3 regions of the Bacillus pfraonensis genome follow, and region 2 is predicted to be linked to each of the others. Evidence: predicted binding sites of a transcription regulator. Region 2 holds the regulator's gene; each other region holds the start of a gene.
The links. The regulator Rex, encoded in region 2, represses fermentation and respiration genes when NADH is low (regulators of the CRP and FNR family bind a similar motif). The targets are predictions, from matches to a motif close to TTGTGAAATATTTCACAA.

Region 1 (7,097 bases), on a different contig from region 2:
TTCTGCACCTTCCATTACATCTTTCAAATGATGAATTTGGAAATTACTCACGCCAATCGCACGTACGCGTCCTTCTTTATATAGCTTTTCTAATGCTCTCCATGTATCTTTATATTTTCCCTCTACAGGCCAATGAACAAGATATAAATCTAAATAATCAAGCTCCAGCTTTTTCAGACTTTCGTCGTATGCAGCTAATGCTCCTTCATAGCCTTGATCTGAGTTCCAAACTTTTGAAGTAATGAATAAATCTTCTCTAGAAATTCCCGCTTCTTTTATCCCCGCACGAATACCTTCTCCTACAGCTTTTTCATTTCCATAAATTGCAGCTGTATCAATACTACGGTATCCTTCTTTAATTGCTGTTTTTACAGCCTCTACAAGTTCTGGTCCATCCTCTACTTTAAATACCCCTAAACCAAACCAAGGCATCTCTACGCCGTTATGCAATGTTGTTGTACTTTGTAAATTTTTCATTATACTCTTCTCTCCTTTACATTTTTCATTTGATCTCTCTTTTCTAAACTCATACTCCATGCCGTTAAAACAACTGCACCGACTACCATAATCGCACCTACCCACGCTGTATGAATTAACCCTAATGAATTCGTTACAATACCGCCTAAGTAAGCCCCAAGAGCGATTCCTGCATTAAAGGCCGCAATATTCATAGCAGATGCAATATCGACAGCGCTTGGTACGAAGCGCTCAGCTAATATCACGACATATACTTGTAATCCCGGAACATTCATAAACGCGAATAATCCCATTAAAATAATTGTAATTAACCCTGCTACCTTAAATGGCGCTGTAAATGCAAGCACAAATAACACAATTGCCTGAATGAAAAACATAAAAAACAATGCACGAATTGGGTTGCGATTAGATAGCTTACCGCCAATCATATTTCCAATTGCGATTGCAATCCCATACACTAACAAAATAACCGTAACTGTACTTGCTTTAAAGCCTGTTACTTCTTGTAATAATGGGGACAAATACGTAAACGTTACAAATGTTCCACCGTATCCTAATGCAGTAATAACGAAAACAAGTAATAGCCTTCCATTTGTTACAAGCTTTAATTGATCGCGAAAAGATACCGATGCACCTTTTCGTAAATTCGATGGAATGAGCATACCGTTAGCTACTAAAGCAACAACTCCAATTGCCACAATAACCATAAACGAAGCTCTCCAGCCAAATTGTTGACCAATAAATGTTCCAATCGGGACACCTGTAATGGTTGCAACTGTTAAACCCGTGAACATAAAAGCAATCGCACTAGCTCGTTTATGTTCTGGTACAAGAGCTGCCGCAATCGTTGAACCAATCGACATAAATACACCATGAGCAAATGCAGATATAACCCTCGCAACAAGAAGTACACCAAAACTTGTTGACATCCCTGCAATACTATTACCAATAATGAAGACAATCATAATCCACATTAATAACGTTTTCCGTGACATACTAGCTGTTAACGACGTTAAAACAGGTGCGCCAAATGCCGTTCCTAACGCATATAGAGAAACGGTTAAACCAGCCGTTGTAACAGAAACATGTAAATCTTTCGAAATAGATGGTAATAAACCGACGCTAATAAATTCGGTTGTACCAATGCCAAACGCACTAATTGCTAATGCTAATAAGGCAAACATACTTCTTCTATTCGTTTGAACACCAGAAGAAGGTACTGTATATGAATTCAATTGAACTCCTCCTTAATACGAGAAATCCAATCATAATAGTATGATAAAAAGGCCTTTTTATCTTCTAATAAAACAGTTTTACTGCTCATAACTGCTATTATGAATGGTTTCATTCTTTTTTGAAAGAACGCACTTGAAAGTACGGTAGGTACCTAAAAGTAACATAGGCACCTTTTAGTAACGTACTACTCATTTGCCTCTTACGTATGCTATTATGAAACATGTTCAACGTAAAAAACAGTACGTACTTTTAAGTACTATAGGTACTAAAAAGTAACATATGACTAGAAAAGACTCGTTAAAGGGGTTGTAATATATGAAGAAATACAATATTCCTGTAGAAGCAACCTTAGAAGTAATCGGCGGAAAATGGAAGGTCGTTATCCTTTGTCATCTAACAAAAGGGACAAAACGAACAAGTGAATTAAAACGTTTAATGCCTGGCATTACACAAAAGATGCTGACACAGCAATTGCGTGAATTAGAAGAAGATGGAGTTATTCAAAGAAAAGTATATAATCAAGTACCGCCAAAAGTTGAGTACTCACTTACCGACTATGGTTGGTCCTTAGAAGCCATTCTCGATTCCCTTTGCACATGGGGAGAGTGCCATCTTGAAAAGAACGGTAACACATCGATGCTAATTACAGGGGATGAACAATAAGAAAAAGGAAAAAATGAACATAAATTTGTCCATTTTTCCCTTTCTCTCTTTATATATATGTACATTTCTTATCTAAACAAAATAATTTATGCGCTTTCATGCCTTGTCAGTACTAGGTTATACGCTCAATATCAAATAATTAGGAATCATTTTTATGTTAACATAGGTGTATATAGTATATAATATAGGATATATATTATATACACTTTCCGATAAGGGAACTTTCCATTATGCGGACAAGCCATGTATCGGACAGTTCATAAATAATAGGTAAGACATTATGGTTTTGGATTTATGTTTTCAGCTTACTTGCTGTCATAAATTTAAAGGCATTTTATTGTGTTTTGTGAAACTTTGTATAAAGTTTCGCAAACGTTTACTATCTTACTTATCAAAAATAAGAGTATTGCTATCGTAAAGGAGAATTGGAGATGCCAGAAACTATGACTCAAACAAAGCCAGAACAAGAAACTGTACAAATTTCTGCTAGCCAAGGACAACTTGATGTACTTGATCAGTTGTTAAAACCTGAGGTACAAGAATCATTAACAACACTAGTGGAACAGCTTCCAAAATTAACTGAGCTTGTTAACATTTTAACTAAGTCTTATGACTTCGCTCAAACTGTTGCTACTGATGAAGTATTAAAAAGCGACACTGTTGGTGCAATCCAAGAGCTTGTAGAACCTGTAAAAGATACAGTAAAAAGCATGGCTGCAACTGCAATCGAAGCGAAAGATCGTGCTGACGAAAGCAACGAAGTTATCGGCCTATTCGGTCTATTAAAATTACTAAAAGACCCACAAGCACAAAAAATGTTCCGCTTCATCAATGCTTATCTTCAAATTAGTGCAGAACGTAACAATAAATAATTTAACTTATAACAACAATTAGTAAAGACGGGGGATATCATACTATGTCAAAACAAATTGTCATCTTAGGCGCTGGTTATGGCGGCCTTCTTGCCGCTTTAAACGTACGTAAATATTACAGCAAATCAGAAGCACAAGTTACAGTGATTAACCAATACCCAACACACCAAATCATCACTGAACTACACCGCCTTGCAGCTGGTAACGTGTCTGAACAAGCAATTGCAATGCCACTTACAAAGCTTTTCAAAGGCAAAGACATCGATCTTAAAATCGCAACAGTTGAGTCATTCTCAGTTGATAGCAAAGAAATCAAACTAGCTGGCGGCACTACTTTATCTTACGATGCACTTGTAGTTGCTTTAGGAAGTAAAACTGCTTACTTCGGTATTCCAGGACTAGAAGAAAACAGCATGGTATTAAAATCTGCTGCTGATGCAAACAAAATCTACAAACACGTTGAAGACCGTATTCGTGAATACGCTAAAACGAAAAACGAAGCTGATGCTACAATCGTAATCGGTGGTGGCGGATTAACTGGCGTTGAGCTAGTTGGTGAGCTTGCTGACATTATGCCTAAACTTGCAAAAAGCCACGGCGTAAATCCAAAAGAAGTTAAACTTCTTCTTGTTGAAGCAGGTCCAAAAATCCTTCCAGTACTACCAGACCACTTAATCGAACGTGCAACTACTAGCTTAGAAGCACGCGGCGTTACATTCTTAACAGGTCTTCCTGTAACAAACGTTGCTGGCAATGAAATCGACTTAAAAGACGGTCAAAAACTTGTTGCTAACACATTCGTTTGGACAGGCGGCGTACAAGGTAACCCATTAATCGGCGAATCAGGTCTTGAAGTAAACCGTGGTCGTGCAACAGTTGATGCATACCTACAATCTACTTCTCACAAAGACGTATTCGTTGCTGGAGACAGCGCTGTTGTCTTCGCTCCAGACGGACGTCCATACCCACCAACTGCACAAATCGCTTGGCAAATGGGTGAGTTAATTGGATACAACTTATACGCAGCACTAGAAGGCAAAGCATTCGAAGAGTTCGCACCTGTAAACTCTGGAACACTTGCAAGTCTAGGACGTAAAGATGCTGTTGCTACAATCGGAGCAAGCAATACTCCACTTAAAGGTTTACCAGCATCATTAATGAAAGAAGCAAGTAACGTTCGTTACTTATCACATATTAAAGGATTATTCAGCTTAGCTTACTAATCCAAATACTAGCCCGAATCATGATTCGGGCTTTTTTTAAATCCAAAAATCCCTTTCTTTTTGGGCGAAAGAGAGCATCCAGCCATGCATAGGAGCGGTCAGGGCCTTTTTCTGCACCATGCCATGTTTAAAACAAAAAGATACAATGAGTGCAAGGCTCCTTTTTTCTTCGTGGCAATGATTTACCTTTCAAAAAAACAAAGAAATTTATATAGATTACCATGAGTAACTTTTTATAAATATAAATTAAAGAACCAACATAAAAACTTTCCTGTTTGATGGAAGAGAGCATCCGCCCACTTCTTCTATTCTTCGTAACAACGATTTATATATTATTTTTATTCGCCACGAAAGCTAGATAAACCTCCGCAATAATCTTAATATACTGACTTTTTTGTGACGAAATTATGGATATTATAAAAGTAGAAGCAAGAACCCCTCTCACTTCTACTCTATAACAAACTTTAGGCTCCTAATTTCACCAAACTGTAATTCTTTTTACCTTTACGGATAATAATAAATCTTCCGTCGAATGAATTTTCCGCTGTAACATCTGTATTCACATCCGTTACTTTCTCTCCATTCATCAAGATTGCTCCATTATTAATATCTTCACGAGCTTGACGTCTAGAAGGTTCAATTCCTAAATCAACTAACCACTCGACGATATTTTTCGTTTCTTTTGAAGCATGGAAAGTTGGCATATCTTTAAAGCCTTGTTCAATTTCATCCGCAGTTAACGATTTAATATCCCCACTAAATAATGCTGCTGTAATTTTTACTGCTTGCAGTAAAGCTTCTTCACCATGAACAAATCGCGTCATTTCCTCCGCTAAGACTTTTTGCGCTTCACGTTTATGCGGCTCTGTTTGAACTTTAACTGCTAATTCATCAATTCTCTCTTTCGTTAAGAACGTAAAGTATTTCAAGTATTTAACCACATCACGGTCATCTGTATTCACCCAGAACTGGTAGAATTCAAATGGCGTTGTTTTTTCAGGATCTAACCATACGGCTCCGCCTGCTGATTTACCAAACTTCGTACCGTCTGATTTTAATAATAATGGAATTGTTAATCCAAATACTTTTGCTTCATGCCCCTCTAGTTTACGAATTAAATCTAAACCACTCGTAATATTCCCCCACTGATCACTACCACCAATCTGTAATTGGACACCTTCTTCTTTGTATAAGTGATGGAAGTCCATAGCTTGTAATATTTGGTATGTGAATTCCGTAAATGAAATCCCTGTATCCAAGCGGCTTGCTACGATATCTTTCGCTAACATACTATTTATACTAAAGTTTTTACCGTAGTCGCGTAAAAACTCAATAATATTGATTTGATGTGTCCAGTCATAATTATTTACCATTTTCACTTCACTATTGCCACCAAAGTCGAATAGCTTTTTCATTTGCGCTGTTAATGCATCCACATTCTGTTGTACTTGTTCCAATGTTTGCAATTGACGCTCTGTTTGTCGTCCACTTGGATCACCAATCGTTCCTGTCGCGCCTCCAATTAAAATAACAGGATGATGTCCAGCTAACTGAAAACGTTTCATCATCATAAACGGAATTAAATGTCCAATATGCATACTGTCACCAGTTGGATCGACACCACAGTACAAGGAAATCTTTTTCTCTTCTACTAGTTTTCGTAATCCTTCTGCATCTGTTTGTTGATTCACAGCATCGCGCCATTCTAACTCATCAATAATGTTCATGTCTTTCCATCCCCTTTATTAAATTTCCCTTGCAAAAAAACAAAAAGTCCCTATGTCTATACTAGACATAGGGACGATTATGAACCGTGTTACCACCCAGATTGCACAAATAGTACCAACGCTACTATTCATACCACTCTTAGCAATCATATCGTTTGCTACTCCGCTTAGCATTACCTAAGATACTCCAGAGTGTAATTCACAAGTTTGTTTGTGCTAGGTTCCATCAACCCCTAGCTTTCTCGATAACAGTGACAAACTGCTACTGGGCTCTTTCAACGTATTGAATATGTTAAATTATAGCCATTATAGTGAATCAAAAACACATTGTCAATTATACCCAAAAACTTTTTAAAAATTATTTAATTTAAATCTTCTCCAATAATCCGTACTTCTCTCTCTAACGTAACACCGAATTTCTCTTTCACTGTTTTTTGAACAAAATGAATTAAATCAATATAATCTTGTGCCGTTCCATTATCAACATTTACCATGAATCCAGCATGTTTTGTTGAAACTTCCACACCGCCAATTCGCGTTCCTTGCAGTTCAGAATCTTGGATTAGCTTACCAGCAAAATGGTTAGGTGGACGTTTGAAAACACTACCACATGAAGGGTATTCTAACGGCTGCTTCGATTCTCTTTTATACGTTAGATCATCCATTTGTGCTTTAATCACTGCATATTCACCTTTTTCAAGTTCAAATGTAGCTTCAAGTATGATGTAGTGGTTATTAGCAAATGTACTTTTACGATATCCAAAATCAAAGTCGTCTTTCGAAAGAGTAATTAACTCTCCCTCTTTTGTCATGACAACCGCTTTTGTTAATACGTATGCCACCTCACCACCGTATGCACCTGCATTCATATATAAGGCTCCTCCAACAGAACCTGGTAT
Region 2 (7,097 bases):
TATGATTTTAGCTTTAGTGGATTGAAATCAGCAGTTATCAACACTGTGCATAACGCAAAACAACGTGGTGAAGAAATTGCGCCAGAAGATTTAGCAGCTAGCTTCCAAGCGAGTGTAATAGATGTACTCGTGACGAAAGCAGCGCGTGCAGCAGAAGCGTATGATGTAAAACAAGTGTTGCTTGCTGGTGGTGTTGCAGCGAATAAAGGACTTCGTGCACGTTTAGAGGAAGAGTTTGCAAAAAAAGAAGAAATTGAGCTTATTATTCCACCGTTATCCTTGTGCACAGATAATGCAGCGATGATTGCAGCAGCGGGCACAATTGCATATGAGCAAGGAAAACGTGCAACATTAGCTTTAAATGCAAATCCAGGATTAGATATTGAGGCATAGTTATACACATAATTAACCACAACCTGTGGATAAAACCCATATTATCTGTTGATAATATGGGTTTTATTGTGAGTATTGAATGTTTATAACTTTTATATGATTTGTGGATAATGTGGAAAAGTTATTTTTGTGTTTATATAATAAAGGTGGATATGTGCATAAGGTTGTGGATAATTGTGTTAAGGTCAGACCTTTGACCATAGTCTTTTGTATTGAAAAATAAACAAGGTAGTTGAGGGGCTTTCAACTACCTTGTTTTTATCATATGAATATATAAGGGTTATACGTGTAACTCTTCCCATTCCGCCATAAACTTCTCTAATTCTTCTTGTTTGGTTTGCTTTGCTGTTGTAATCTCGCTAGCCCGTTCGTAGTCAGCATATACTTCAGGTAAACAAAGCTCCTCTTCTAATTGTGCAATTTCTTCTTCTAACTTTGCGATGTTTTGTTCAATTTCTTCAATTTTTCGGATACGCTGACGTTCCTGCTTTTTACGTTCTTTTTCTTCAAGATAGCTTAATTTTTCTTGAGCAACGCTTTTTTGAATAGGTACATCATTTTCTTGCTGTTCAAATTCTGCCCGTTCAATCATTTCATTTTTCTTTTCAATATAGTAGTCATAGTCACCTAAATATTCTTGTGCTCCCTCTGTTGATAACTCAACCACTGTAGTTGTGACACGGTTAATGAAATAGCGATCATGGGAAACGAATAAAAGAGTTCCAGGATAATCAATTAAGGCGTTTTCTAAAATCTCTTTACTATTTAAATCAAGATGGTTTGTAGGCTCATCGAGAATTAATAAATTAGATTTTTGCATCATCAATTTTGCTAGAGCTAATCGAGCTTTTTGACCACCACTTAGGGAAGATACTGGCTTTAATACATCATCCCCTGTGAATAAAAAGTTACCGAGTATCGTGCGAATTTCTTTTTCCGGCTCTAGCGGATAATCGTCCCATAATTCATTTAAAACACGCTTGGATGATGTTAAGTTTGCTTGTTCTTGATCATAATACCCAATAGATACATTTGAACCGAAAGAAACTTCACCGCTTAACGTCTTCAATTTATTTACAATCGACTTTAATAATGTAGATTTCCCAATACCGTTTGGACCGACTAGTGCGACACTATCACCGCGGGTTAATCGCATATTTACATGCTCAATAATTGGTTCTTTGTCATATCCAATTGAAACATCTTTTACCTGTAATACGTCGTTTCCGCTTTGTTTTTCGATATCAAAGTGGAAGGATGCGGATTTAGAATCACCTAATGGTCTGGTCAGTAATTCCATCCGATCTAATTGTTTCCGGCGACTTTGTGCACGTTTTGTTGTGGACGCACGAGCAATGTTCTTTTGGACAAAGTCTTCTAGTTTAGCGATTTCCTCTTGTTGTTTCTCATAACGTTTCATTTCTTGCTCATATAGTGCAGCTTTTAAATCTAAATATTTACTGTAGTTACCAACATATCGTCTGCTCTCTTTATTAGAAATTTCATATACTTGTGTAACAAGCTTGTCTAAAAAGTAGCGATCGTGGGACACGATTAAAATAGCTCCAGGATAGCCTTGTAAATATTGTTCAAGCCATGTTAATGTATCGATATCTAAATGGTTTGTTGGTTCGTCCAAGATGAGTAAGTCTGGTTTTGTTAATAGTAGCTTCCCAAGAGCAAGTCTTGTTTTCTGTCCGCCACTTAATGTGGAAATTGTTGTTTGGTGTGTTTCCGCTGGAAAACCAAGTCCACTTAAAATGGAGCGAATATCCGCTTCATATTGGTAACCACCTTGATCTTTGTAGTCTAACTGTAATTGATCATAATCAGCGAGTAATTTCTCGTACGTAGCAGCATTTGAAAAGTTCTCTTCCTTACCCATTTCCTGCTCTAACCTTCGAAGTTTCTTCTCCATATGCTGCAGATGTGTAAAGACGGTAAGCATTTCATCCCAAATTGTTAAAGAAGTTTCCAAACCTGTATTTTGGGCTAAATAACCAATAGAAACATCTTTTGGCTTTATAATTTCTCCACCATCGTGAGATAATTCACCGGCAATTATTTTTAATAATGTAGATTTTCCAGCACCATTTCGACCAACTAGTGCAATTCGATCTTTTGTTTGGACTTCCAATTTAATGTTTGCAAGAATTGTTTCAGCACCGTATAATTTTGAAAGCCCATTCACTTGTAATAAAATCAATGTTTTCACCTCAAATAATTTCTTAACTTTGCCATGTTTATATTTCTCAATCATACTAAAAATAGTGTATAGTTTAAAATAAAGAGAGAATTCTTCTCTCTATTATACAGGGAAAGTCATAAGTGCTAAACTTATGTATTTATTTTAAATCTGTGAACAAAGATAGGAAGAGAGGAGAGGTTACATGGATCAGCAAAAGATTCCACAGGCCACTGCCAAACGATTGCCTCTATACTATCGATTTATCCAAAATTTATCTCTTTCTGGTAAGCAACGTGTTTCATCGGCAGAATTGAGTGAGGCGGTAAAGGTAGACTCAGCAACAATTCGGAGAGATTTTTCATATTTTGGAGCGTTAGGGAAAAAGGGATATGGATATAATGTGAATTATTTACTATCATTCTTCCGAGAAACGCTCGATCAAGATGATATAACACGTGTAGCACTTATTGGAGTGGGTAATTTAGGGACCGCTTTCTTACATTACAATTTCACGAAAAATAATAATACAAAGATTGAAATGGCGTTTGATGTCAATGAAGAGAAAGTTGGAAAAGAAATCGGAGGAATTCCTGTATATCATTTGGATGAATTAGAAGAACGTTTAACAAATGATATACAGGTGGCAATATTAACAGTACCTGCTACCGTTGCACAAGCTGTAGCAGATCGATTGGCCGAAACAAATGTACATGGAATTTTAAATTTTACACCGGCACGATTAAATGTGTCAGAAAACATAAGAATTCATCATATTGATTTAGCTGTAGAATTACAAACGCTCGTTTATTTTTTGAAAAATTATCCACAATAAAACGCAGAGGAAATCCCTCTGCGTTTTATTATTGCCTTTTCTTTGTAAATTTGACTAAGATAAGTCGAAGTGCCAAATTAAAATCAATTGTTGCCATAGCAGCGAACAGCAGTGTCCAAAAGTTCCAAATTGTATCTGTAACGTTCGTAATTGCGAAACGTGTAAAGATACATCCAAGAAGGAAATACAGTGCTGCCATGAACAATGGTGAGTTCCTCATATTTAAAATCCTCCGATAAATCCTTGCATTTTTTCTGCTTGTTTGATCATTTCTTGTATTTGTTCGTTACTTACTAGTACTTGAGTTATTGCGACTAATGTATTCATCGCGACATGAGCCATAATAGGAACGATGATTCGTTTTGTTTTCACATATAGAAAAGCGAAAACAAGCCCCATGGAAGTGTATACTAACAAGTGTGTAAAATCAAAGTGAATGGCCGCGAAAACAAGCGAACTAATAATGGCTGCGATAAAGAAATTAAATCTTTTATAGAGTGTTCCAAATAAAATCTTTCTAAAGACAATCTCTTCTAAAATAGGACCGATGATAGATATAACAATAAGGAACCATGGAGTAGCTCTTGCTATTTCCATCAAATCTTGAGTGTTTTGAGAACCAGGATTAATCCCTAATAATCGCATTTCAATATTAGCTGCAAGTATTTGAGCAAACATAGCTAAAAAGAAACCGATAAAAATCCAGCCGATTGTAGCAGGAATGCTAGCTCGCTTCGTATCTAAATGTCTTTCACGTATATCGGTTCTAAGAAGCCAAAGTATAATACATAATGCAATAAAAAAGCTGATGATTGACCAGTGCCCAGCCATGATTTGCATTTTCTGCTCTCGTGAAACTGCCATATTATCATATAGTCCTGTTTTGAAAAGGAGCCATATGCCAAAAATTCCCGATAGTTGCATCAGAATATATGTAACTATAATCCACCAATATTGTTTTTTCAAATGGGTTAACCATCCTTTCTAACTCTAATTTATGAGATAAGGCGAGGAAACATGTGAACATCCCGCCGTGGGATACGTAATAACTGTTTGTATTATTATTTTTTTGTAAATCTTTATTTGAAAATGAAATAGATAACAGGAAAAAGCAGTACCTATAGAGAAAATAACTTATGGCATCCTTCATATTGTAACATACGATAAGTGGAAAAGCCGATTCATATAAAAAGGCTTTCTTGAGAATTATTGCTGTTATTGTTGTATAGAAAAAGTTTATATCGTAATTTGCGAAAAAATTATGATTTTTTTACTTGCAAAAGAAATTTAGATTATTTATTATTATAAGTGTGTTAGCACTCATAGTCTTTGAGTGCTAATAAAGAAAATTTACATAGGAAAATGAGGAGGTTATTGTTCATGCTAAAGCCATTAGGTGATCGCGTTGTAATTGAGCTTGTTCAAGCAGAAGAAAAAACAGCAAGTGGTATTGTATTACCAGACACTGCAAAAGAAAAACCACAAGAGGGTAAAGTTGTTGCAGTAGGTACTGGTCGAGTGCTTGAAAATGGTGAGCGTGTTGCTTTAGAGGTAGCAGCAGGTGATCTTATCATCTTCTCAAAATATGCAGGTACTGAAGTGAAATATGAAGGTACAGACTACTTGATTTTACGTGAAAGTGACATTTTAGCAGTTATCGGTTAATTATATACATTTTAAAAATCCAAGGGGGTCAAATATTATGGCAAAAGATATTAAATTTAGTGAAGAAGCACGTCGTTCGATGCTTCGCGGTGTCGACACTCTTGCAAACGCAGTAAAAGTAACGCTTGGACCAAAAGGTCGTAACGTTGTACTTGAGAAAAAATTCGGTTCACCACTTATTACAAATGATGGTGTAACAATTGCAAAAGAAATCGAATTAGAAGATGCATTCGAAAACATGGGTGCAAAATTAGTAGCAGAAGTTGCTAGCAAAACAAATGACGTAGCTGGTGACGGAACAACAACTGCAACTGTATTAGCACAAGCCATGATTCGTGAAGGTTTAAAAAACGTAACAGCTGGTGCGAACCCAATGGGTCTTCGTAAAGGTATCGAAAAAGCTGTTGTTGCAGCAGTAGAAGAATTAAAAACGATTTCTAAACCAATCGAAGGTAAATCTTCTATCGCGCAAGTAGCTGCTATCTCTGCTGCTGACGAAGAAGTAGGTAAATTAATTGCTGAAGCAATGGAACGCGTTGGTAACGACGGCGTTATTACTTTAGAAGAATCTAAAGGATTCACAACAGAATTAGATGTAGTAGAAGGTATGCAATTCGATCGTGGATATGCATCTCCTTACATGATTACTGATTCTGACAAAATGGAAGCAGTCCTTGATAACCCATATATCTTAATCACTGACAAAAAGATTTCTAACATTCAAGAAATCTTACCAGTGTTAGAGCAAGTGGTACAACAAGGTAAACCACTTCTTATCATTGCAGAAGATGTAGAAGGCGAAGCGTTAGCTACGTTAGTAGTAAACAAACTTCGTGGTACATTCAATGTAGTAGCTGTTAAGGCTCCTGGATTTGGTGACCGTCGTAAAGCAATGCTTGAAGATATCGCAATCTTAACTGGTGGCGAAGTAATCACTGAAGAATTAGGACGTGACTTAAAATCTGCTACAGTTGAATCTTTAGGACGCGCTGGTAAAGTTGTTGTAACGAAAGAAAACACAACTGTAGTTGAAGGTATTGGAAATACACAACAAATCGAAGCTCGCATCGGTCAAATCCGCGCGCAATTAGAAGAAACAACTTCTGAATTCGATCGTGAAAAATTACAAGAGCGCCTTGCTAAACTTGCAGGTGGCGTAGCGGTAATTAAAGTAGGTGCAGCAACTGAAACTGAGTTAAAAGAGCGCAAACTTCGCATTGAAGATGCACTTAACTCAACTCGTGCAGCAGTAGAAGAAGGTATTGTTGCAGGTGGCGGTACTTCACTTATGAACGTATATACAAAAGTAGCTGGTCTTGTAGCTGAAGGCGACGAAGCAACAGGTATCAACATTGTACTTCGTGCATTAGAAGAGCCAGTTCGCCAAATCGCAATCAACGCTGGTCTAGAAGGATCTGTTGTTGTAGAACGCTTAAAAGGCGAAAAAGTAGGCGTTGGTTTCAACGCAGCTACAGGCGAATGGGTAAATATGCTTGAGTCTGGTATCGTAGATCCAACAAAAGTAACTCGTTCTGCACTTCAAAACGCAGCATCTGTTGCAGCTATGTTCTTAACAACTGAAGCTGTAGTTGCTGACAAACCAGAACCAAATGCACCAGCAATGCCTGACATGGGCGGCATGGGCATGGGCGGTATGGGCGGAATGATGTAATTTCGTTCGCATAAAAAAACATCCATCTCTAATAGAGATGGATGTTTTTTTGTTGTACATGGAAGAAAAATTATTGCGATAAAGATTTAATCACACTGAGAAAATAATTTCTGTAGAATTTTGTCGCTTTCTCTCTTGACCATATTGATACTTCATTGTTAGAATCTAGGAAGATAATATAAAACAATCCTTCATATATCCTCAATGATATGGTTTGAGAGTCTCTACCGGGTTACCGTAAACAACCTGACTATGAAGGCAGTGCGTCTTATATTTATAAAGAGCGGAATACTATCTTTATAAAGTCAGACCCCTGCCTTTTCTTTGTTATGAGACTGAGGGCGGAG
Region 3 (7,097 bases), on a different contig from region 2:
TGTTGCGGTTTTGGGGGAACGTTTTCAGTTAAGATGACACCAATTTCTGAGCAAATGGTAGATGAGAAAGTTGATAGTGTAATGGAAACAGGTGCTGATTATTTAATTGGTGCTGACTGTGGGTGTTTGTTAAACATTGGCGGACGTATTGAGCGCTTAGGTAAAGAAGTAAAAGTAATGCATATTGCTGAGGTATTGAATAGTCGCTCATGAAGGGGGAACATAAGCTATGTCTATGAAAATCAGTGAGAAAAAATTTAATGATCGCGTTGGCGATGGAATTCAAGATTCATTTATGCGCGGTGCAGTATCTTCTGCACAAACGCGTTTGTATACAAATAGATTAAAAGCAGCCGATGAATTAGGAAATTGGGAAGAGTGGCGTGAACTTGGTGAACAAATTCGTCAGCATACGTTAGAAAATCTAGATTACTATTTAATGCAACTGAGTGAAAATGTATCTAAAAGAGGCGGACATGTTTTCTTTGCGAAAACGAAAGAAGAAGCAGCACAGTACATTCAAGAAGTAGCGAAAAAGAAGCAAGCGAAAAAAGTCGTGAAATCAAAGTCGATGGTAACGGAAGAAATTAGTATGAACCATGCGCTTGAAGAAATTGGTTGTGAAGTGTTAGAGAGTGACCTAGGTGAGTACATCCTGCAAGTGGATAACGATCCACCATCTCATATCATTGCACCAGCACTTCATAAAAACAGAACGCAAATTCGTGATGTATTTAAAGAAAAACTTGGATATGAAAATTCTGATGATCCATATGAAATGACAAAGTTTGTTCGTAAACAACTTCGTGAAAAATTTATGGATGCTGAAATTGGGGTAACGGGATGTAACTTCGCAGTTGCGAATACAGGCTCTCTTTGTTTAGTAACAAACGAAGGGAATGCTGACCTTGTTATGTCGATTCCAAAAACACAAATTGCAGTAATGGGTATGGAACGTATGGTTCCAACGATGGAAGAACTAGATGTTCTTGTTGGTTTACTGTGCCGTAGTGCGGTTGGGCAAAAACTAACAAGTTATGTAACAGTAGCAGGGCCAATTCAAGAAGAGGAAGTAGATGGACCAGAGGAGTTCCATTTAGTTGTCGTAGATAATGGGCGTTCTCAAATTCTTGGCTCTGAATTCCGTCAAGTTTTACAATGTATTCGCTGTGCAGCTTGTGTAAACGTATGTCCTGTGTATCGTCATGTGGGTGGACATTCTTACGGTTCCATTTATTCAGGACCAATTGGTGCTGTATTAACACCGCTTTTAGGGGGATATGATGATTATAAAGAATTACCATATGCATCTAGTTTATGTGGGGCTTGTACAGAAGCTTGTCCGGTAAAAATTCCACTACATGATTTATTATTAAAACATCGTCAAGTTATTGTTGAAAAAGAAGGACGAGCACCACTTGCAGAAAAACTAGCAATGAAGATGTTTAGTATGGGTGCTTCTTCAGCGGCGTTATATAAAATGGGATCGAAAATGGCTCCAGCAGCAATGAGTCCATTTACGTCTGGTAATCGTGTAACGAAAGGCGTAGGGCCGTTGAAAAACTGGACGGATATTCGTGAGTTTCCAGCTCCAAGTAAGGAAAGATTCCGTGATTGGTATAAAGATCATAAGAAAGGCGGGAACGACCGATGACAGGGACAATTCAAAACCGTGATTCTTTTTTAGAGAACATTGCCAAAGAACTTGGACGTGCACGTAAAACAGAAGGTGTGCAGCGTCCAGCGTGGAAAAATAATGTAAACGTAGAAACGCTGAAAGATTATTCACAGGAAGAATTGCTGGAAGTATTCAAAAAACAGTGTACGAACATTCATACGACTGTAATTGAAACGTCAAAAGATGAACTAAGTATAGCGATGCAAAAGGTAATTCTTGAAAACGGTGGCGGACCTATTTTATTATCAGAAGATGAGCGTTTTACTTCGTACGGTTTGAATTCGTTATTTTCTAAAGAGCTTCCAAGTCAAAATGTTGAAGTAAACACTTGGGATCCAGAGAAAAAAGAAGAAAATATTCGCTTGGCTGAAAAAGCAAATATCGGTATTGCCTTTAGTGATTACACATTAGCAGAATCTGGTACAATTGTCGTGCAAAGTCATAAAGGACAAGGTCGTTCTTTACATTTCTTGCCTACAATTTATTGTGCAATCATTCCACGTGAAACAATCGTACCACGTATCACACAAGCGGTTCATGATATGAATACGCGTGTAGAGAATGGAGAAGGAGTAGCATCTTGTATTAATTTCATTACGGGACCAAGTAATTCAGCTGATATTGAAATGAATCTTGTTGTAGGTGTACACGGACCATTAAAAGCATATTATTTCGTAGTGTAAAATGGAGAAAAGCAGGCTAAGAAATGGCCTGCTTTTTTATTAGAATACAGATAATGCGAAATGGAAGTACCGCACTCTTTTTGTTATATTTTTGGGGGAAAGGAGAGGGTGGTGTGACATTTTATTTATATGCTTTTTTAATAGGAACGGTGCTTGGTTCTTTTTATACAGTTGTAGCAGTACGTATTCCAGTGGGACAATCTATTATTACTCCGCGTTCTTATTGTCATGGCTGTCATCATACGCTAAGTCCGAAAGAACTTATTCCAATTGTCTCGTTTTGTTTGCAAAGAGGTCGCTGCATTCATTGTAAAATGAAAATACCTTTTATTTACACATTGTTTGAAGTGATAACAGGGGGCATTTTTCTTTTTTTTACGTGTGTGATTGGAATGGAGGAAGAACTCATTTTTATATGGACGTTACTTTCTTTACTCATTATTATTACGATGACAGATTTGTTCTATATGTTAATTCCAGATGTCGTTTTAGTTTATTTTGCTTGTTTATTTTTAATAGAGCGTATTTTTATTTCGTTCGTTCCTTTGTGGGATAGCTTGATAGGTGGAGGAACGATATTTAGTGCATTATATCTCGTTCAAATCATATTTCCATATGGACTTGGAGGAGGCGATGTGAAATTTCTTTCACTGCTCGGATTTATAATAGGGGCGAAAGCAATTTTTATTGTGCTTTGCTTCGCTTCTAGCGTGAGCCTTTGTTTTTTCGGAATTGCTATTTTATTAAGACGGATGAATCGAAAACAAGCTTTACCATTCGGGCCGTTTATTGCACTGGGAACCGTCTGTTATTTGGTTATGGTATCTTTGGAGTAAAAGGAGAGATAGAGGATGAAAGTGTATATGGATGATCAAAGGCCTTGTCCATCCGGTTATGTTTTAGTAACAACGGTAGAAGAGGCTGTCAAAATTGTTAGAGACCATGATGTGAGTATTCTATCTCTCGACTATAATATGGGATGACGTCAGAAAAATGGTTTGAATTTTTTGGAAGTTTTTTGTACGGAAGGTCTTTACGTACAGGAAATTCATTTACATACAAATGATTCAATTGGTATGCAGTACATGTTAGAGCGGATAAAGTGAAACTTTAATCAGTAGGGAGCTTCATCCCCTACTGATTATTAGCCCTCACCAATCGGGCTTTTACGTGCAGTTGATCCTCCACCTAACTTCTTTGCTCTCATTGAATTTTGAGGTGGAGGTCTTACTGCACGTTAATGCGGGGTAAATAAGGGAAAGGAAGCGGGAGATATTTCCCGAAATATACAAGTGAAATGTACAGGAAGTTAAAAAGCTCCAAGGGATCCTTGGAACTTTTTAGTGTTTCACATGTGCTTGTAAAGGTATAATTTCTTCTTGTTGAATTGCTTCTAAGTTACCTTCTGCCAACTTAGGCTCTGGATTTTTTATAGTTAAATAATGATATACCATACCAACAAATACGGATCCACCAATAATGTTACCAAGTGTAACCGGAATTAAGTTATGGATAGCACCAGCGAAAGAAATTGTATCAGGATGCGGTGATACTAAAGATAATGCAAATAGTGATAAGTTTGCAATGCTATGTTCATAACCAGATAAGAAGAAAGTGAAGACAAGAAACATCATGATCAGTATTTTTGCAGTATCGCCTTTTACTTGAGAAGGAAGGAAACATGCCAGGCACACCAGCCAGTTACATAAAATCGCTTTGAAAAATAATTGCATTGTAGGTGTTCCCATTTTTACTTCAACGACTTTGCTCATTAAATGTTCATGATCAATTGCTTCGAAAATACCAGTTGCATAAAATAGGAATGCGAAAAATACTGCACCTGCTAAATTACCCGCATAACAAGCACCCCAATTACGAAGTGTATCGATAATTGTAGTTTCTTTTCGCAGAGTTGCAACTGTAAAATACATTGTATTTCCTGTAAATAATTCAGCTCCACCATATATAATTAAGATAAGTGCAATTCCAAAAAACATAGAAGCTGCTAAATATGTTCCGGGTGAATTTGCGATATGAAAAAAGTTACCTAGTTTAAAACATAATACAATAATAAAGCCGATATAGATGCCAGCTAGTGCAGCGCGAATGAAGTATTGCGTTGGATTTGCATCCAGCATTTTTTTCTTCTTCTGCGCAAGTTGTACAACGTAAGCTAATCCTTGTTCTAGCATAAGTAATACGCTCCTTTAGTGCATTGTCTGTAAATACTCCTTATATGAATAAAGTACACGTATTTACTCCTAGATTCAATAAGTTTGTTCAATATTTCACAAAAAGGACATACCTTGAAAATGAAAGCGTTAACAAAATGTAGTATAATATCATATGTTTGTAAAAGCAGAGGGGTAGTTTTATGTAGTAAAGTGAAACCTAATGGATTAGTTAATGTGGAGTAAATGAAAAAGCGCTGTTGTTACAGCGCTTTTTCATCCAAATTCTTTTGTGAAGTTTCGACAGTTGTATCTTTTGAGAAGAACCAACCGCCAGCTGCAATTCCGATTAATACAATCCAGAATCCTAATTTCCATGGAGTAGACTCTGGGAAACTGTGTGGAATAACACCTAAAGCAGGGTGAGCTAATGTGTAAACAGCTAATTTAACACCAACCCAACCAACGATTAAGAAAGCAGCAGTTTCTAATCCAGGTTTGCGTTTTAATAGTTGTACGAAAGCAGTTGCAGCAAATCGCATAATAATTAATCCGATCATTCCGCCTGCAAAAATAACTAGGAATTGTCCTGTATCAAGGCTACCAATTGTACCAAGGCCTGTTTTTGGTAAAGTCATTGCTAATGCAACTGCCGCTAAAATAGAATCAACAGCAAACGCAATGTCAGCAACTTCAACTTTAAATACTGTCCACCAAAAATTTTCTTTTTTCTTTTTTGATTCTTTCTCTTCATTTTCCTCATGTGAATTCTTCTTAACGTATGTTTTGAATAAGTGGTTACCAGCGATAAACATTAAGTAAATCGCACCGATTGCTTGCACTTGCCATACGTCGACTAAGAAAGAAATCATAAACAATGACCCAAAGCGGAAGACGAAAGCTCCTGCTAAACCGTAAAACAATGCTTTTTTTCGTTTTTCTTCTGGTAAATGTTTTACCATGATAGCAAGAACTAGCGCATTATCAGCTGCCAAAATTCCTTCTAATGCAACTAAAATTAATAATACCCAACCATACTCCAATAATAATGATACATCCATGTACATTCTCCTCTCATTTGTATAAATATTAAACAAGTGAAGAGGTTCCCCACTGTTTAGTTTCCCCATACTCCAGCCTATCAACGGTGGAATAAGCTAGAAAATACAAAAAAGACCTCTGCCGTTGATAGGCAAAGGTCTTGCTAGACATATGTAATGAAAATGCCAACAAAGCCGGAAGAACTAGGTTCTACGTAATGACGACTTTGTTTCCAAGAATAAATTCTTGGACGCTACTCCCCTTTGGAGATATGCTATTGTATTTTCATTATATAAGTAATGTAAATGTTTGTCAACCCGTTAAAATGTCTTCGTTCGGATATTTTATCTTTCTTTGTTTTTTACGTGCAAAAGCAAATGCTAATGTTAAAGGGCCCATTTTTCCAAAAAACATCATAAATATAATCGTTAGCTTTCCGATTATTGTAAGCTTAGGGGTAAGTCCCATACTCAGACCAACAGTCCCAAATGCTGAGAATACTTCAAAGGCACTCATTAAGAGTGGAACTTGTTCGGTGATACTTAAAATTAATATAGCGAAGAAAATAAATGAGATTGAAATGACTACAATGGCAAGTGATTTTACAATCAAACCATCTTTGATTGATTTTTTAAAGATGACAATATCATTTTGTTCTTGCAAAAATTTAAGTACTCCTAATAACATAATTAAAAAGGTTGTTAATTTAATGCCTCCGCCTGTTGAAGCACTACCAGCTCCAATGAACATAAGTAACATCATGAGTAAAAGTGATGGTTTTGTTAGTTGTGCCATGTCTACAGTATTAAATCCAGCGGTACGTGTGGAAACAGCTTGGAAATAGGCTGCTAGTCCTTCTTCAAACGGTGTAAATCCTTTCATGGAAAGTGGATTATGGAATTCAAATATAAAAATTAAAATTGTAGCAGCTATGTTTATAATAAGAGTAGACGAGAGCATAAGTTTAGAGTGTAACGTAAGGTTCTTAAAGTTTCGTTTTCTTTTTATATCCACTATGACTGTGAAACCAATTCCACCTAAAATGATGAGAGAAGAAATGACTATGTTGACGAGTATACTATGAGATTGTGACATTAAATTATCAGTCCAAATGGAAAATCCGGCGTTGTTAAATGCTGAAATAGCATGAAAAAAACTGTAATATAGTCCATTGGAAAAACCGTATTTTGGAATCCATTCAAAAGCAAGAAGAAGGGTAGCAAAACATTCAATAGTAAAAGAAAATAGAAATAATGATTTTGCAAGACGGATCACTCCGCCGATATTTGTTTGGTTTAACGCTTGTTGTAGTAAAATTCGATTTTGAAGACCGATTTTTCTTCCGAGCATAATCGCAATTAATATGGCAAAGCTCATAATCCCAAGACCGCCAACTTGTATGAGTGTTAAAATGACAAGTTGCCCAAATAAGGTGAATATTTTCCCGGTGTCAACAACGCCGAGTCCTGTAACTGTACATGCAGAAACAGTTGTAAAGAGGGCATCTAGCCAAGAAATAGAAGT

Region 1: the regulator Rex is predicted to act here: its motif matches at 2,731-2,748, upstream of KFD70_RS03560 (DUF1641 domain-containing protein).
Region 3: the regulator Rex is predicted to act here: its motif matches at 4,638-4,655, upstream of KFD70_RS12380 (formate/nitrite transporter family protein).

What each region holds. Positions count from the first base shown of each region.
Region 1 is NZ_JAHCDO010000003.1:135,888-142,984, forward strand. It holds gene KFD70_RS03545 (aldo/keto reductase) at 1-477, opposite strand, end outside; gene KFD70_RS03550 (MFS transporter) at 477-1,661, opposite strand; gene KFD70_RS03555 (winged helix-turn-helix transcriptional regulator) at 2,029-2,376, shown strand; gene KFD70_RS03560 (DUF1641 domain-containing protein) at 2,808-3,248, shown strand; gene KFD70_RS03565 (NAD(P)/FAD-dependent oxidoreductase) at 3,293-4,471, shown strand; gene tyrS (tyrosine--tRNA ligase) at 4,936-6,198, opposite strand; T-box leader at 6,265-6,486, opposite strand; gene murB (UDP-N-acetylmuramate dehydrogenase) at 6,561-7,097, opposite strand, start outside.
Region 2 is NZ_JAHCDO010000048.1:2,858-9,954, forward strand. It holds gene tsaD (tRNA (adenosine(37)-N6)-threonylcarbamoyltransferase complex transferase subunit TsaD) at 1-393, shown strand, start outside; gene KFD70_RS26675 (ABC-F family ATP-binding cassette domain-containing protein) at 674-2,599, opposite strand; gene KFD70_RS26680 (redox-sensing transcriptional repressor Rex) at 2,784-3,413, shown strand; gene KFD70_RS26685 (YdiK family protein) at 3,442-3,633, opposite strand; gene KFD70_RS26690 (CPBP family intramembrane glutamic endopeptidase) at 3,636-4,379, opposite strand; gene groES (co-chaperone GroES) at 4,794-5,078, shown strand; gene groL (chaperonin GroEL) at 5,116-6,750, shown strand; purine riboswitch at 6,922-7,023, shown strand.
Region 3 is NZ_JAHCDO010000011.1:75,128-82,224, forward strand. It holds gene KFD70_RS12355 ((Fe-S)-binding protein) at 1-213, shown strand, start outside; gene KFD70_RS12360 (LutB/LldF family L-lactate oxidation iron-sulfur protein) at 230-1,654, shown strand; gene KFD70_RS12365 (LutC/YkgG family protein) at 1,651-2,361, shown strand; gene KFD70_RS12370 (prepilin peptidase) at 2,415-3,197, shown strand; partial or broken gene KFD70_RS12375 (cyclic-phosphate processing receiver domain-containing protein) at 3,213-3,467, shown strand; gene KFD70_RS12380 (formate/nitrite transporter family protein) at 3,702-4,553, opposite strand; gene KFD70_RS12385 (TerC family protein) at 4,796-5,593, opposite strand; yybP-ykoY riboswitch at 5,673-5,847, opposite strand; gene KFD70_RS12390 (TrkH family potassium uptake protein) at 5,886-7,097, opposite strand, start outside.